4 regions of the Sporosarcina sp. USHLN248 genome follow, and region 3 is predicted to be linked to each of the others. Evidence: predicted binding sites of a transcription regulator. Region 3 holds the regulator's gene; each other region holds the start of a gene.

Evidence for each region. Region 3 encodes CtsR, which represses protease genes until heat stress. Its sites were predicted from a motif close to ATGGTCAATAAAGGTCAAACA; they were not measured.
Region 1: a site for CtsR is predicted at 2,221-2,241, ahead of clpP (ATP-dependent Clp endopeptidase proteolytic subunit ClpP). Genes of this name have one in related genera too.
Region 2: a site for CtsR is predicted at 2,598-2,618, ahead of WFH04_RS03895 (ATP-dependent Clp protease ATP-binding subunit). Genes of this name have one in related genera too.
Region 4: a site for CtsR is predicted at 2,115-2,135, ahead of WFH04_RS00495 (ATP-dependent Clp protease ATP-binding subunit). Genes of this name have one in related genera too.

Annotation. Positions count from the first base shown of each region.
Region 1 is NZ_JBBCZC010000068.1:1,230-5,746, reverse strand. It holds gene whiA (DNA-binding protein WhiA) at 1-546, shown strand, start outside; gene WFH04_RS17405 (HPr family phosphocarrier protein) at 588-845, shown strand; gene WFH04_RS17400 (ring-cleaving dioxygenase) at 1,054-1,992, shown strand; tRNA gene WFH04_RS17395 (tRNA-Arg) at 2,077-2,148, opposite strand; gene clpP (ATP-dependent Clp endopeptidase proteolytic subunit ClpP) at 2,295-2,927, shown strand; gene WFH04_RS17385 (LemA family protein) at 3,092-3,670, shown strand; gene WFH04_RS17380 (TPM domain-containing protein) at 3,667-4,479, shown strand.
Region 2 is NZ_JBBCZC010000006.1:76,977-81,493, forward strand. It holds gene WFH04_RS03890 (hypothetical protein) at 1-254, opposite strand, end outside; gene WFH04_RS03895 (ATP-dependent Clp protease ATP-binding subunit) at 411-2,522, opposite strand; gene WFH04_RS18315 (hypothetical protein) at 3,090-3,281, shown strand; gene WFH04_RS03905 (IclR family transcriptional regulator domain-containing protein) at 3,288-3,530, opposite strand; gene WFH04_RS03910 (Type 1 glutamine amidotransferase-like domain-containing protein) at 3,862-4,517, shown strand, end outside.
Region 3 is NZ_JBBCZC010000010.1:55,554-60,070, forward strand. It holds gene clpC (ATP-dependent protease ATP-binding subunit ClpC) at 1-1,016, opposite strand, end outside; gene mcsB (protein-arginine kinase McsB) at 1,192-2,274, opposite strand; gene WFH04_RS05965 (UvrB/UvrC motif-containing protein) at 2,264-2,827, opposite strand; gene WFH04_RS05970 (CtsR family transcriptional regulator) at 2,853-3,323, opposite strand; gene WFH04_RS05975 (GNAT family N-acetyltransferase) at 3,713-4,291, shown strand.
Region 4 is NZ_JBBCZC010000001.1:114,371-118,887, forward strand. It holds gene WFH04_RS00480 (prolyl oligopeptidase family serine peptidase) at 120-887, shown strand; gene WFH04_RS00485 (metal-sulfur cluster assembly factor) at 938-1,246, shown strand; gene rraA (ribonuclease E activity regulator RraA) at 1,539-2,024, shown strand; gene WFH04_RS00495 (ATP-dependent Clp protease ATP-binding subunit) at 2,145-4,292, shown strand.

The DNA.
Region 1 (4,517 bases), on a different contig from region 3:
TTGGCGGGAGGCTCGGTCAACAATCCGGAAACGTCCTCCTATCATTTGGAAATCTTCTCATTTTATAAGGAGCATAGTGAAGCTCTTGTCGAGTTGATGAATAAATTTCATTTGAACGCGAAATCGATTGAACGGAAAAAAGGCTATATCGCTTATTTGAAAGAGGCCGAAAAGATTTCGGATTTCATCGGTTTGATTGGTGCGCATGTTTCGTTAATGAAATTCGAGGATGTGCGCATTTTGCGTGATATGCGCAACAGTGTCAATCGGCTCGTTAATTGCGAGACTGCCAATTTGAATAAAACGATCGGTGCTGCACAGCGGCAAGTGGAAAATATTAAGTTCATTCAAAATACGATTGGTCTTGATCAGTTGCCGGAACGGCTGCAGGAGATTGCCCATTTACGAATCGAATACCAAGATGTTACTCTTAAGGAATTAGGTGAAATGGTATCCGGCGGGACTGTCAGCAAATCAGGGGTCAATCATCGATTGAGAAAAATCGAGGAAATTGCCGAAAACTTGCGAAGTAGCGGCATCGGATAGAAAAAACTGAATAGGATTGAATAGAGAGGAGTCTATTGATTATGGCGGAAAAAACTGTAGAAGTGAATATGAAAACCGGATTGCAGGCGAGACAAGCGGCTCTTTTTGTGCAAGAGGCGAATAAGTTTACAGCAGATGTATTTTTAAAGAAAGATGAACGCCAAGTGAATGCGAAGAGCATTATGGGCGTAATGAGTTTGGCGGTAGCTCGCGGAACGACGGTTTCTTTAATCGCTGAGGGTGTAGACGAAGAGCAAGCAATTGAAAGACTAGCACAGCTTGTTGAAAATGAAAATTAATAATGAATAGATTGCCGTTTCCTTAGTAAGGAGATGGCTTTTTTCTATTTATGGGAAATTGATTGAGCGGATCGATTTCATCCTATAAGAAGAGGTAAACGCTTATGGCGGGAAAAATTATCTCGAATTCAAGACAAGTTTCTTGTTGATAGAAGTTTTGAATGATAAAGTGAAGGTAATCATGATCCTATATAGGAGGAATCGCTTTATGTATCCAATTGAAGGACATCATCATATTTCTATGTTAACGAAAGATGCTCAATACAATAACCGTTTCTATCGTACGATTTTAGGGCTACGCCGTGTGAAAGTTACCGTAAACCAAGATGATCCATCGATGTACCATTTGTTTTACGGCGATCGGACGGGAAGTCCAGGCACTGAGCTTACATTTTTTGAAATGCCTTTTGCAGGCCGTACTTATCGTGGGACAAATGCCATTACGAGAATTGGATTAGTCGTTCCCACAGAGGAGAGTTTATCGTATTGGAAATCAAGATTTGAAGAGCATAATGTAAAGCATGGTGAAGTGACAACGTATGCGAATCGCCAAGCCCTTCACTTTGAAGATGCCGAAGGATTGCGCATGGTGTTGTTAGTTTCTAAAGGTGAGAGACTGCCGCATTATGAGGTGTGGGACAAATCGGAAGTTCCGATCGAGCATCAGATTTTGGGAATGGGAGCAGTCGAAATAACCGTGCGCCGAATGAATAAAATCGCAGGAACGTTGACAAATATTTTGGGTTATACTGAAGTATCACGGACAGAAGATGAAGCGATCTTTCGTTCGGCTAAAGGCGATGTTTTTGGAGAAATCGTCGTGAAAAGTGATGATGGTCCCGCAGAAAAGCCTGGTCGAGGCAGCATTCACCATTTAGCGATTCGTGTTAAAGATGATGAGGAGCTGTCCTATTATGAAGAACAAGTGCGGTTGCACGGTTTTCATTCCTCAGGAATTGTAGATCGGTTCTATTTCAAAAGCTTGTACTTCCGGGAATCAAATGGCATTTTGTTCGAAATCGCAACGGATGGACCTGGGTTTACGATTGACGGGGATGTCGAAACGTTAGGGGAAAGATTAGATTTACCGCCGTTTTTGGAAGAACGTCGTACGGAAATCGAAGAAAATCTTGCACCGATTGAATAGTTTGTTTATCATCAAAGAAAAGAAATTTGCAAAAGAAAAGCCGAAAATGTCATGAAAGACATTTTCGGCAGTTTATTGTTTTTACGCCCTCGGCAGGAATCGAACCCACATTTTGAGAACCGGAATCTCACGTGCTATCCGTTGCACCACGAGGGCAATTTTTGTAACAGACAAGATTCATTATACAAAGAATATGGAAATTATGCAATAGCTATTTTCAATGCGTTATATTTGACCTTTATTGACCAACATCTGTATGATAGATGTACAGTTGAAATGGGTAACGTTTCAACAGAGCGATTATGATTGATTCATCCAAAAGGAGGAAAAGTCGAATGAATTTAATACCTACAGTTATTGAGCAAACAAACCGGGGTGAGCGGGCGTATGATATTTATTCCCGTCTTCTAAAAGACCGTATTATTATGTTAGGTAGCGCGATTGATGATAATGTCGCGAACTCGATCGTAGCGCAGCTTTTATTTTTGGAAGCGGAAGATCCGGATAAGGATGTTTCCATTTACATTAACAGCCCTGGCGGAAGCATTACTGCAGGGATGGCGATTTATGATACGATGCAGTTCATTAAACCTGACATTCAAACGATTTGTATTGGGATGGCCGCTTCAATGGGCTCATTCTTGTTGACAGCTGGAACGAAAGGGAAACGTTATGCGCTTCCGAACGCTGAAGTGATGATTCACCAACCACTTGGCGGTGCACAAGGGCAAGCAACAGAAATTGAGATTGCTGCAAAACGCATTCTTTTCTTACGTGAAAAGTTGAATACGATCTTGTCTGAACGTACTGGGCAACCAGTGGAAGTGATCGCGAGAGATACAGATCGCGATAATTTCATGACTGCTGAGCGTGCGAAGGAATATGGGTTGATCGACCATATTATTACGCGTAGCGATATGAAAGATTTAAAATAATGAAATTGATATGCTGGTGCCTGTTAAAGGGCACTGGCATTTTTATTTGACTTTGAAATGTTTGAAACCTTTTAGATGTTCATACGATAGAAAGGGAAAGAGGGAAGTTTGGATGGATAGACGCTACGGGTATGAAAAAGTATCGATGAGTAGGGAGTGGTAAGATGAAAAAATTATTAGGGCCGATTGCTATAATCATTGTATTATTAGCGATTGTAGCAATGTTATTGGTGCCAAGCTACAACAAATTCGTTAACTTGGAAGAGGATGTTGAGCAGTCCTATGCGCAAGTTGAAAACCAGTTGCAGCGTCGGCTTGATCTTATTCCGAATTTGGTGAACACCGTTAAAGGCTATGCAAGCCATGAAAAAGAAGTTATTGCGGAAATTTCTGACGCGCGTGCAAGATTGGCTGGCGCTTCTGGACCTGAGGAGCAAGCAGCTGCAGATACAGAGCTGTCGAATGCGTTAGGGCGTTTATTAGTAGTTGTGGAAAATTATCCAGAATTAAAAGCGAATCAAAATTTTACGCAGCTGATGGATGAGTTGGCTGGAACAGAGAACCGGATCGGTTTTGCGAGAAAAGATTATAATGATGTCGTTTCCCAATACAATCGACAAGTGAAACGGTTCCCGGGCAAATTAGTCGCTTCGATTTTCGGATTTGACGAGAAAGAGTATTTCCAGGCAGAAGAGGCTGCAAACAAAGCTCCTGAAGTCGATTTCGGAGATGACAAGGAGTGATTCGGAAATTTGTTCGATCGTTCGCGGTCGCATGTCTACTGTTCGTATACATGCCAATCGGGGTGTTGGCAGCCGAAATCCCCAATTGGAACGAATATGATTACTTCATTCAAGATCATGCACAAATTTTGTCTTATGAACAGAAAGAAGAGTTGAATCGGCTTGGTCGTAACTTGGAACAAGCAACAGGGGCTGAACTAGCTGTGTTGACGTTGCCGAGCATTGGCGATGAACCGGTTGATGTATATGCGACCGAGGCGCTAAGGGAATATAAGTTAGGGAAAGCCGGTGAAGATAACGGGGCGTTGCTAGTCGTAACAACGATTCCAAATTCATCTCAAAAACGTCATTTTGAACTTGCGGTCGGTTACGGGCTGGAAGGCGCCTTGCCGGACGGGAAAATAGGAAGGATTATGGATGAGGTTGCAGTTCCATATTTAAAAAATGAACAGCCGGATCTTGCGATTATGGAAGCTTATAAATCCTATTACAACGAAATTGCGGCTGAGTATGGATGGAATGGCGAAATGGCTACTGTCAATAAGCTTTCGAATCGAGGCGGAGGGTTAGGAATACCTGCGCCGGTCATTCTCTTCATTATTATCTATTTAATTTACCGTTTCAGTAGAGGTGGCCCTGGTGGCGGTGGCGGTTCGGGTGGCAGAAGAAGTAGCGGCCCAATCTTCTTCCCAGGCTCTTTCGGAGGAGGCGGTTTCGGCGGCGGGAGCGGCGGTGGCTTCGGTGGAGGCGGCGGCTTCAGCGGCGGAGGCGGCTCCGGAGGCGGAGGAGGAGCAGGAAGAAGCTGGTGATACCTAAAGCGTAGGGCGGCGTTCAGCCTCGACAGGCG
Region 2 (4,517 bases), on a different contig from region 3:
AGCATATAACCTTTGTCTGGAAATGGATCTAATTTTATAACAATCGTATCAATTTCTTTTATAATTTTCTTAGCTTCCAATTGTATTTTGGGATATGCTTCGATTGTTCTGATCTCATTTGTTTCAATATCCAGAAGTTCAACATCTACAGTGCTTTGCGCACTCACAATCGACTTGGGATGGATGGACTTACTGCTAACAAATAAGCTTAAAACAATTAAAAAACAAACAATATAAGTCCTTGTCTTTAACATCATTAAATCACCTCACACTATTATCTGCTTTTACGATGGAGCTATGCATTCGATTCGTAAAAACAGCTTGCAAGAGCACGGATTTATAGTTGTTTCAATCGCTTCTACACAAAAAAACGCCTCCCGAAAAAATTCAGGAGGCGTTCTTTAATCCCATCATGCTTTACGTACAACAATCTCTTCATCCACAACATCGACATGGACTTTTTCAATCTGGTCTTCTTCCAAAATGAGATCTGTTAATGGATCTTCGATTTTGTCTTGGATGACTCTGCGAAGTGGTCGAGCCCCGAAACGTTTGTCGTAGCCGATTTTCACCAATTCGCGTTTCGCTTCATCAGAAATAGAAATCTCAATGTCATTTTCTTCAATCGCTTCTTCTAAATCAACGAGCATCAAGTCGACAATGTCGAGCAAATTGTCTTCAGTTAATTCATTGAACTGGACAATCGCATCGAAACGGTTCAAGAATTCAGGCTTGAAGTAGTTTCCAAGTGACTCCAGCATGGAGACGGATTCATGTGTCGTTTGATTGAACCCGACACTTACTTTTTTCTCCCCTGTTCCGGCGTTACTCGTCATAATGATGACGGTGTCTTTGAAGCTGACTGTTCGACCGTGTGAATCGGTCAATCGACCATCTTCCATAATTTGAAGGAACATATGTTGAACATCAGGGTGCGCCTTTTCGATTTCATCAAGCAATACAATCGAATACGGGTTGCGGCGAACTTGTTCCGTTAATTGGCCTGCTTCTTCGTGGCCCACATAGCCCGGAGGTGAGCCGATAATTTTAGAGACAGCGTGTTTCTCCATGTATTCGCTCATATCGAGACGGATTAATGTGTCACGGGAACCGAATAATTCTTCCGCCAATACTTTTGTAATTTCCGTTTTACCGACACCTGTTGGGCCGACGAATAAGAACGATCCGATTGGACGATGTTTTGATTTCAAGCCTGCGCGGCTTCGTCGGATTGCCTTTGCGATCTTTTCGACCGCTTCTTCTTGTCCAATTACTTTTTTCCGTAGGTTGTCGGATAGGTCTTTCATTTTTGCCTGTTCAGAAGCTTGCAGTTTCGTTACAGGGATGCCTGTTTTCTCTTCGACGATCGCTTCGATGTCTTCAACGGTCACTTCATACATTGAAGCCCCGCCTTGTTTCGCATTTTGTAGTTGTTGTCGCAATTGAATTTCTTCCTGGCGCAATGTTGCAGCCTTTTCATAGTCTTCCATTTCTGCAGCCTGTTCTTTTTGTTGAACGATTTGTTCCAATCTCTTGCCGATTGAATCCGCATCTGCTGAAGACTGTTTCAAATTCAAACGTGCTCCCACTTCATCCATCAAATCAATTGCCTTATCCGGCAAAAACCGGTCTTGGATGTAGCGCTGTGACAATGTGACGAATGCCCGGATCGCTTCATCCGAATAACGTACTTCATGGAAAGCTTCGTAACGGTCTTTAATGCCGTGTAAGATGGTGATCGCGTCCTCCGCAGAAGGCTCTTTGACAATGATCGGCTGGAATCGGCGTTCGAGTGCAGCGTCTTTCTCGATTTGACGGTACTCTTTTAACGTCGTTGCACCGATCAGTTGCATGCTGCCACGTGCCAATGCTGGTTTCAACATATTTCCGGCATCCATTTTGGAACCTTCCGCCGAACCTGCACCAACGAGAAGGTGAATTTCATCGATGAACACGATAACCTCTTTCCGGTTTTCGATTTCTTCAATTAACTGCTTCATGCGCTCTTCAAATTGACCGCGAATGCCGGTGTTCGTAACGAGTGAAGCGACGTCCAATACATAAACTTGTTTGTTCAATAGTTTTGCAGGGACATCGCCTTCATGGATTTTCAAAGCTAATCCTTCTGCAATTGCTGTTTTACCGACACCTGGTTCCCCGATGAGTACCGGGTTGTTTTTGTTTCTTCTATTTAATGTTTCAATAACGCGTTTCACTTCTTGATCGCGGCCGATGACTGGGTCAATTCGCCCTTCCTTGGCGTCATTCGAAAGATTTTTGCCAAGTTGGTCTAACAAGCCGTTTCCTTGATTTCCATCAACTTCTCTAACTTGTGTATATGCTTGAGGATTGCCGTTCGCTTGGAAAAATTGATTGGCATCATTGCCAAATGACGGCATCTTCATTTGACCTTGAATCTCTTGAAAACAAGTATGGCACAAATTCATTTGCAACCGTTGATGATTCATTTGAAGCCGTAAGCTCATTGTCGCTTCGTTTATACCGCAATGTTGACATTTCATAAAGCATTTCCTCCTTATCGTATTAATCATTTATGTTATTTGACATTGACTATCTTTGACTTATGACTTTATTATACTCTGACCTTTTTTGACTTTCAAGTTTTTTGATTGATGCACACTTTGTCATACTGTCCAAGTACTTTTATTTCTACTCCATATGCTGTTTGAGAAAGTAGGTGATAAAATGAATCGCGATGGATATAACGAGTTACGTATAAATCACACAAGTCTACAATCAGCACATCAAGAGTGTATCGATCGCGCCTATCGTATCCCGGTCTTTCTAAGTACGACAACTCACTTAAATGGCTACCAACAAAAATTTCTAAACCGTTAAATTGAAGAGATCGAGGATGCTTTGTTCTTTCCGCGTACATTACCGTTAAGTGAAAGTTACCCCGAAGCCATCTTAACTGATATTCGCCGATTAGTTTCATCGAGCTTTGGGCATGTTGGCGCTAAACCTTCGTCGCTTCAAAGTTCGTACGATCGAGACGAATACAGGTTCTCCCTGCAACATTTACGCCAGTCTGGCAAGGGTCGGTCTATTCACAAGTCGAACCTTCCATGGCTTATCAATTTGGACTCCCCCTTTTATTAGTAAGAGAAGAAGATAACGACGCGAATAACGGTATTTGGGCAGGAGGCATTGCCCCACTTAATCGATTCATCGTATGCATTCCGAAACGCAAACGGTTGAGCAATTCTTTGAAACACCAGAATGGAGATCAGCGTTCGCCAATTGGTGCGCACACGTGAGAAATTTCAAATATAAATGCTAATGGTGCCTTCCGGAATTAGCCGTTGCAGCAAGGCATCCGTATTATGAGGAGGCGCATCTGCTATCATCGTTTTATTAGCGGCCCCGATGTTCATCGGTATGCGTTCATCAATATGATCAATGATGCGTACATTCCGCGGACTATCAATTCGGTCTATGAGACTAGAGACATGATCGTTCGGTGTATTAAGGTATACGGTTTCTTCTACTTCCTTTGCCAATTTCAGTGTATACGGATACTGAACCTACAGATGGATGGGTCTATACAAATGAAACGATTGAGGAGATAATAAATAAGCAAATGGTGCCTAATTCTAACCGGTTTTTATTTGTGCCATATTTTTTAATGTATACAGAAGTGACAAGGAACGATGGAAGTGTCACCAATAGATAAAACAACTTCGTAAGAATTACTATTTCAATTAGCAGCGTAATCCTTACAGAACTTGGGAGTGCATTGTGAGTAATAAAATGAAAGTATTTGATTGGTGACAAGAAGACCGAATGAGTAACGCAAGGAATAAATATTATTTATCCACTTTACTACAGGGGGTACTTATGAAAACTCACTATTATTTAGGTTGGTTTAATAATTTTTTCCCAGAGAATTTGGCTAGGGTGTTACAGGAGGATATAGCTGATAGAAAATCGCTTGTTATGATTAGCTCAAATCCGTCTGTTTTTGAAGATGATGGTGCTACTGAACGCTCATGGCTCGATCAGGCTGGCATTACGTTTGATGAATATCATTTAATTAATTACCGCGTACAGAAGGAAGATGCCCAAACGATACTTCAAAACGCTTCCGGCATTTTCTTGTTGGGTGGCAGTATTCTTAATCTAAATCGTTTTTTGAAGGAATATGAATTATCGGATTCAATAAAAAAAAGCAGCGCTGTTGTGATGGGAGCAAGCGCTGGTGCAATCAACATGTCTGCGAAATGGTTATGCTCGAAAAACTTTGGAGATGACGTTGAAATGAGCTCTGTTTACGACGGAATCGGTCTTGACAATTTTTCCGTCCTGTCTCATTTTGATCTTGAAAATAATATGGACCTTGTTCAACGCGAACTATCTCCCCTATCGGAAGAAATAAATATTTATGCGTCGAACAAAGATTGCGCTGTACGTGTAAAAGGAGATAAAATCGACATTCTTGGAAATGTTTATTTAATTTCCAACTCAAAGATTCAGAAATTGGATGAGACGCTCTA
Region 3 (4,517 bases):
TGGATCGGCTGGAATCTTCTTTCAAGCGCAGCATCTTTCTCGATATATTTGCGGTATTCATCGAGCGTTGTGGCACCGATGCATTGCAGTTCACCGCGGGCAAGTGACGGCTTCAAAATATTCGATGCATCGATAGCGCCTTCCGCTCCACCAGCACCAATCAACGTATGCAACTCGTCTATGAATAAAATGATATTGCCCGCCTGACGGATTTCTTCCATCACTTTCTTCATGCGGTCTTCAAATTCTCCACGATATTTTGTTCCCGCGACAACAGTTCCCATATCCAATGTCATGACACGTTTGTCACGCAAAATTTCAGGAACTTCATTATTAACAATTTGTTGCGCGAGCCCTTCTGCAATAGCCGTCTTACCTACACCCGGCTCACCGATTAGTACCGGATTGTTTTTCGTCCGTCTTGCCAACACTTCGATCACACGTGTAATTTCTTTGCTACGACCGATGACCGGATCCAACGTTCCTTCACGGGCCACTTCTGTTAAATCGCGGGCCAAGCTGTCCAAAGTCGGCGTTGACGCAGATGAAGAATTACTTTGCGTACCGACTGAGCTGTCATTATTTCCTAATAGCTGAAGTACTTGTTGTCTTGCGCGGTTCAAACTAACGCCGGCATTATTTAACACTCTTGCTGCCACGCCTTCTCCTTCACGGATCAACGCCAAAAGAATATGCTCCGTGCCGATATAGGAGTGACCTAATTTTCTAGACTCATCTACAGACAGTTCAATCACTTTTTTCGCTCTTGGCGTATAGTGTACAATCGGACCGACTTCTTTCGAACCGGAACCAACGAGGCTTTCTACTCCTTTTTCAATTGTTTCAAAGCTGACGTCAATCGCTTCGAGTGCTTTAGCAGCGATGCCACCGCCTTCACGAATCAATCCTAATAAAATATGTTCGGTACCGATGGATTCATGTTTTAATCGAATCGCTTCTTCTTGAGCTAATTGCAAAACTTTTTGCGCACGCTGCGTAAAACGATTAAACATCATATACGATCACTCCTCTTTATCAAATACCCTAATTAGGGTCGATTCTGACCTTCAAACTTCACATAACGGGAGAGAGACGCCGCCTATAAAACATAGGCGACCTACTACTCGTTTTGACTTTGACTATCTTTGACTTAATTATACAGAGCGTTCACGATCAATGCAAAACAGACGCTCATTCTTCCGAGGAATTTTCTGTTGATTGCCGATCGACATGCAATCTTTCTCGAAATAGCTTTGCCCTAAAAATATCCCTTTCCTCCGCAGTCAATTCGGAGCCAGCGTATTGTTGGAGAAAACCAGGCTGCATGAAGATCATCAATTCATTCAAAATAATCATGTCGATATCTTCAATAATGCCTAAGTCTATGCCGAGGCGTACGTCGGAAAGACATCTCGCCGCTTCTCCCGAAGGCAATAGCCTTGCATATGAAATGATGCCCAATGAGCGGAAAAGCTTATTTTCCAAAGCGATTTTGGATTTAGACAGCAATAGTTCGCGTGAGCGCCTTTCATGAGCAATTAATCGCAATACAATGTTTTTCAACTCAGATAGAATTTCCTCTTCCGTCTTACCAAGCGTTGTCTGATTTGACACTTGATATACATTCCCTGGCGCTTCACTTCCTTCGCCGTAGCTGCCGCGCACGACCATACCTAATCTCGTAATAGCCGGAATGATCCTTTCAATCTGTTTCGTAATGGTCAACGCCGGCAAATGCATCATGACAGATGCCCGCATTCCAGTACCGGTATTCGATGGACAACTCGTCAAATAACCGAAATCCTCATCGAAAGCATACGGCAGTTCATTTTCAAGATAATTATCAACTGAATCTGCATGCTCGTAAGCATTTTCTAATTGGAAACCAGGATAAATGCATTGTATTCGGATATGATCTTCTTCATTGACCATGATGCTGAGCGTCTCGTCTTCTGATAAAATAACAGCGCCATGGCGGTCCGGATTTATCAACTGAGGACTAACTAAATGCTTTTCTACTAATACTTGCCTCTCCAATGCGGGAATATCCGACATCTTCATATAGGCATACCCGTTTTCATTAGAATTAAGCAAAGATGCTGTAACTGCTTCATCGACCTTTTGTGCTTCCTCTTCAGTAGACGCTATCGGAAAACGATGCCCTCTCAAGTTGCGTGCAAGCCTAATACGGGTCGACATAACTATATCGGATTGCTCTCCGTGAGAAGTCATCCATCCCGTAGTCGCATGCTTCATGAATTTATCAATTGACATGGCCGTTTGCACCTCCATCGCCACTTTCTGATAGACGTTGCTTCAATTCATTTACTTCATCACGCAATATCGCAGCTTCTTCAAATCGCTCTTCCGCAATAGCATCTTGCATTCTCACTCGAATTTCTTCTATTTTCTTCTTCAAAGCAAAATGTTCATTGAATGAAATTGGAATCTTGCCAACATGTTTTGTATGGCCGTTATGAAGCTTTCCTAATATACGCGGCAATTTATCTCTAAATGTATCATAGCAAGTCGGACATCCAAATTTGCCAATTTCCATGAAGCGTTTGAAAGTCAACTCACATTCTGGACATTTCGGCCCTTCCGGCGCACTTTCCCTCGTTTGCTGATACGGCTGAAATTCTGTTCCACCAAACCAATGAGAAAGGAATTGTTGGATGGACAACGGTTCCTGATTCGGATCGAATTGAAACATTTGCGATTGGAATGCGCATTTTTCACAAAGATGTCGCTCCGAAGTGCCGCTCATACTTTCCTGTGTAAATATGACAGACGCCGGTCTTTCTTTACAGTTGTCACAGTTCATCATTGCCACCTCGTCCTTATCAAATTTATCATTCCATTTGTTCGTATAGTAACGTCAATAGCATCGCCTGCAAAATTCGAGCCCTTATGACATCTCGTTCGGGCAATGGATAATGGAGCGTCGTACGATCAACCGCTGCAAGTATGATTTTAGCTTCGCGCATGGAGATAACCTTATCTTCCAATAGCCTATGTACTACATCTTCAGCCATCGTATAAGTCGCTCCATTTTGCAATCCTTCCAAAATATGCTCGATCAATTCCTTATGCGAATTTGCTTGGATACGATAAATACGAATGTATCCTCCGCCACCCCGTTTTGACTCGACCGCATAACCGCGCTCCAATGTGAATCGGGTATTAATAACATAGTTGATCTGAGAAGGCACACATTGAAATTTTTCCGCAATTTCACTTCTTTTAATCTCAATAGCGCCTTTATCTTCCTTTTCGATAATCGCCTTCAAATACCCTTCTATAATATCTGAAATGTTACGCATCCTATTCACCTCTTCTCTTAGATGTCCATTCGCTGACTTTGACTATATTTGACTTAATTGTACATGAAAAAAGTCCTTAAAATCAATCGATAAGCAATGTGAAAAGATGTATGTTTAAAGTTTTAAAAATCGGGTATTTATCTTTTTGAGGATTTTTTCTGACCTCTTTTTCCTCTTCTTCGAGCGGGCTTAGGACGGATGAGGATGATTGAGGCAAACAATCATCTTTTATCATGTCCGTCCTTTTCACCCTCTCTACCCCATTTGCACACCCGAAACTCGCTCTATAATCAGTTGAATCTTGAACACAGAGGGGCATTCAAGTAGCTGATGATTCATGTTCTATCTTATGCATATTTTCACACCTATTAACGGAGGAGAATCTAAAAATGAACTGGTATGATAAGCTTAGCGAATATTTTCCAATTGAAGAAATGAAGTCGAAAGAACATATGGATGCACTTTTGAAAGATAAAAATAATGTTTATCGAAAAGAAGAAGGCCTCCACCACGTTCTAATGTATGCAGAAACGGAAACATTCATCTTTATCGATTATTTATATGTCTCCGAAAAATCACGTGGCATGGGCATAGGCAAAAAGTTAATAGCATCATTAAAACAGAAAGGAAAACCGATTATACTTGAAGTGGAGCCGCTCGATTATAAAGATACGGATACCGAGAAAAGACTGCGGTTTTATGCCAGAGAGCAATTTCACCATGCAAGAAGAATTGGTTATAGTAGAAGATCGCTATCAACAGGTAAGCAAAATGAAATGGAAATTCTCTATTGGTCGCCAACCGAAGCAGATGAAGAAGCGGTTTACGAAGCGATGAAAACAACATACGAAGAAATCCACACGTATAAGGATGAGACTTTCTACGGCGATCAATACGAACCGACCGATAAAGTTCTCACTTTTAAAACAGAAGGGAAAAAGAACATTTTAGATTCCTTTCGTTCATGATAAAATCATTAGCTACATGGAGGATTTTCCCTCCGCTTTTTTTATTCCTTTTCCAGCCCGCGTGAAACTCTTTAAACATCTTGCAGTAATGAAACAGAATTCGACAAACTGTTCGCCTTTATCCGAGCATTGCCTTTTACGGATGGACTTAAAGAGGAATATATCATGAATGTCACCTAACTTAGCAATTTGTCGACTTACAACAGGAAAAGGCAGCCCCCAGAAA
Region 4 (4,517 bases), on a different contig from region 3:
TGATACTATCTTATCTTTTGAAGAGGGGGTAAGTCAAAAAATTCCGCCATGCGGCCATTCTCTTTGTTTTTTCAATAAAACTTTGTTACGCTCATAAAAAAGAAACAGAAGGTGTTTGCATGACGGTCATTGTAAAAGAAGAGAATTGGAGCAACATTCCATTATTGCATATTGTGGAGGAAAATCTTGAAAATAGCAACCTTCCGACAGCCATTTTCCTACACGGTTTTACAAGTGCAAAGGAACATAATTTACATTACGCATATAATATCGCGAAACAAGGAGTGAGAGTACTTCTTCCGGATGCACATCTCCATGGCGTTCGAGATGAAAATTTGGATGAAGTCCAACTGAGCCTCCGATTTTGGGAAATCGTATTGACGTCGATTGAGGAAATGAAAACTCTCCATCAGGAACTAGCTGCCAGAGGTACGAATAAAATTACCGTTGGAGGTACATCGATGGGGGGCATTACGACATTAGGTTGCTTAACGGTCTATCCTTGGATCGATGCGGCTGCTGTCATGATGGGTTCACCAGGCTTCGTTGAACTCGCAAAAGCGCAAATGTCGCAATTTGAACGACGCGGATTCAAATTGCCGATCACGGATGAAGAACGGAAGTCTTTATTGGATACATTGTCTATATTTGATTTGACGAAGCATCGATCAGCGTTGAATCACAGACCAGTCCTTTTCTATCACGGAGAACAAGATTCGGTCGTTCCTTATGAGCCAACGTTCAATTTTTACAATGCCGTAAAAGAGGATTATGCTGACGATGTAGAGCGATTTCAATTTATCTCTGAACCATCTGCTGGACATACAGTATCAAGATCTGCAATGCTGCGAGCATCCGATTGGCTGGCAAGTTATTTGAAGGAGTAGGCAGAACTTTGCTATGATGAAGATAATAATGGACGGAAAGGGGAATATCAATGAATGATGATATGAAAGGCAGCATCATGGGTGCACTTGAAAATGTGATCGATCCTGAGCTTGGCATCGATATTGTCAATTTAGGGCTTGTATACGATGTGGACTTAGACGATGAAGGCACTGCAAAGGTGGACATGACACTAACCTCTATGGGATGTCCAATGGGTCCGCAAATCGTCATGAATATTAAGCAAGAACTATCTGAGCTTCCTGAGGTGAAAGACGTAGATGTCAATATTGTCTGGAATCCACCTTGGTCACGCGACAAAATGTCCCGCTATGCAAAAATGGCGTTAGGCGTACGATGATCCATCTTGTCTTGTGAGATTAAAATAGATTATTGCTATCAGTAAATGCGGCTCAAGTCGTTTTCAATCACTCGCGTTCTGTTTCTTCTGTCCCATAGCGACAAAGATTCAAGCGATAGAATGCGTGGCGTATTTTTTTGCGATATTCCATTAAGCGGCATTTATTTCAAGCATAGCTTCTATGGAACAAGTTCTATTTATGAAGAAGTTATATGATGGGGAGAAAAGGCTGTTTGACGTTTGTCATTCAGCTTTTTTTGATAAACAAATCGCACTGAAAGGGGAATACAGCATGGAGTTTAAAACTGCAGATTTATGTGATGAATATGCCAAGGAATTATCATTTTGCACAGCACCATTCCATTCATTCGGAAAACGAAAACGTTTTTCAGGTCCAATCGTTACTGTAAGAGCATTTGAGGACAATGTTTTGGTAAAAGAAGCACTTCAATCTTTAAAAGAAGGAGACGTATTAGTCGTAGACGGTGGAGGGTCGATGAGATGTGCAATGTTGGGGGACAAGTTAGGGAGCATTGCGACAGAACGTAAAGCGGCAGGAATCATTATTAATGGTTGCGTTAGAGATTCCGCAGACTTATCAGAAATGGATATCGGCATTTTAGCGTTAGGCACGAATCCTTTTAAAAGCAATAAGGAAGGCAAGGGAGAGCGAGGCGTGTCTTTGTTTTTCGGGGATATCGATTGGGTCGAAGGCCATTATGTTTATGCAGATGAAGATGGTATCGTTGTTGCGAATCGCCAGTTATTGCATTCATAAATATGTTTTATTGATTATCGTGCGGGTAGGAGAATAGAGCAAGCAAAAAAATGTACAGTAACGCTATTTCTCCTTATAATTTAATTAATCAAAGATAGTCAAAGTCAAACAATGAGGTGAATGCAGATGAGAATGGACGGCGTGCAAGAAGACCAACGTACACCGCTTGAACAATTTGGGCGAAACCTTGTAGAAGATGTAAAAAGCGGCAAAATGGATCCTGTTATCGGCAGGGATGAAGAAATTCGTAATGTTGTGCGGATTTTATCGAGAAAGACGAAAAATAATCCTGTATTAATTGGCGAGCCGGGAGTCGGGAAAACGGCAATCGTGGAAGGACTTGCGCAACGGATTGTAAAAGGCGATGTGCCGGACGGGTTGAAAAACAAGCAAATATTTGAATTGGATATGAGTGCTTTAATTGCCGGGGCAAAGTTTCGTGGTGAGTTTGAAGAGCGTCTGAAGGGCGTACTGAAGCAAGTGAAAGATAGCGAAGGGGAAATTATACTTTTCATTGATGAAATCCATACGATTGTCGGTGCTGGCAAAACGGAAGGAGCAATGGATGCGGGCAATATGCTGAAGCCGATGCTTGCGCGAGGAGAATTGTATTGCATCGGTGCAACGACTTTGGATGAATATCGCTTATATATTGAAAAAGATCCAGCATTGGAAAGGCGTTTCCAGCAAGTATTTGTGCGGGAGCCTTCTGTAGAGGATACGATATCCATTTTACGAGGGCTGAAAGAGCGGTTCGAGCTGCATCATGGTGTCCGAATCCACGATCGAGCAATCGTGGCGGCCGCTACATTGTCAGACCGTTATTTAACAGAGCGTTTCATGCCGGATAAAGCGATTGATTTAATTGACGAAGCGAGCGCAATGATTCGCACGGAAATTGATTCTATGCCGCAAGAGCTTGATTCTGTCACTCGCAGAATGATGCAACTTGAAATTGAGGAACAAGCATTGCAAAAGGAGAAGGATGCAATAAGCCAAACCCGTTTGGAAGCGTTGCGTGAAGAACTGCGTGATCTGAAAGATTCTTCTGCTGACATGAGAGAGCAGTGGAATAAAGAAAAGGAAGCATTGCGAAAAATCCAAGAGAAGCGTGAAGAACTGGACCGTTATCGCCGTGAATTGGAGGATGCACAAAACCGGTTTGATCTAAATAAAGCCGCTGAACTCCAATATGGCAAAATTCCAGAGTTGGAAAAGGAACTCCAAACATTGGAGGCGCCACTCGCAAATAGTCAAGATAACCGACTTTTGAGAGAAGAAGTAACGGAGGATGAAATTGCCATGATTGTGGCGCGCTGGACAGGAATCCCAGTGACAAAATTGGTAGAAGGAGAGCGAGAAAAGCTACTGCGCCTTCGTGAAACGCTTGAGGAAAGGGTTATCGGCCAGGATGACGCAGTCCAGCTTGTGACGGAAGCAGTTTGGCGTGCTCGTGCAGGTATTAAAGATCCAAATAAACCGATCGGTTCTTTCTTATTTTTAGGGCCAACAGGTGTCGGTAAAACAGAGCTCGCGAAAACATTGGCCGCCACACTTTTCGATTCGGAAGATCATTTCATCCGAATTGATATGTCCGAGTATATGGAAAAACATAGTGTTTCCCGTTTAGTAGGTGCACCTCCGGGATATATCGGCTATGAAGAAGGCGGACAATTGACAGAAGCGGTAAGGCGCAATCCATATTCAGTCGTTTTGTTAGATGAAATCGAAAAGGCACACCCTGATGTCTCCAATATTTTGCTTCAAATTTTGGATGATGGACGAATTACTGATAGCCAAGGAAGATTAGTTCATTTTACGAATACAGTTGTTATCATGACTTCCAATATCGGTTCAGCCTTCTTGTTGGAAGGCCAGTTCGATTCGGAAGACCATGCGACAGAAGACCTTGTCATGGCTGAACTGCGTCGACATTTCAAACCGGAGCTGTTGAACCGGATGGATGACATTATTATCTTCCATTCATTGTCGGGAGACACCTTCCGATTAATCGCTAAAAAGCTATTGGAAGACTTAGTCAAACGTTTGCAGGAGCAAGAAGTAGAGCTGATTTATAGCGATGCTGTACTGGATTGGATTGTTAAAGAAGGAACTGATCCTGATTTCGGCGCACGGCCTTTGAAACGGTTCATTCAGCGACATGTAGAAACAGCAGTCGCCAAAGAAGTGATTAAAGGTGAATTGAAGGAAGGACAGAAGCTTTCTTTGACGATGAAAGATGGAAAGTTGGATGTGGAAATTGTATAAGATGAAGAAAGACACCTGTCAATCGTAGTGGCAGGTGTTTTTTCGTATGTACTTTTTTATGTAGCGCCCGTATAACTGATTCAAATAGAGCCAGTAAAATCGAGCAACGCGCCAGAAAAACGAAGTGGTGCCAGAGCCCACACGATTGGCGCCAGTAAAATCTATCTATTACACGTCTGAACCCGCATGATCAGTACCTATCGGATGGAAATATAAAAAAACCGT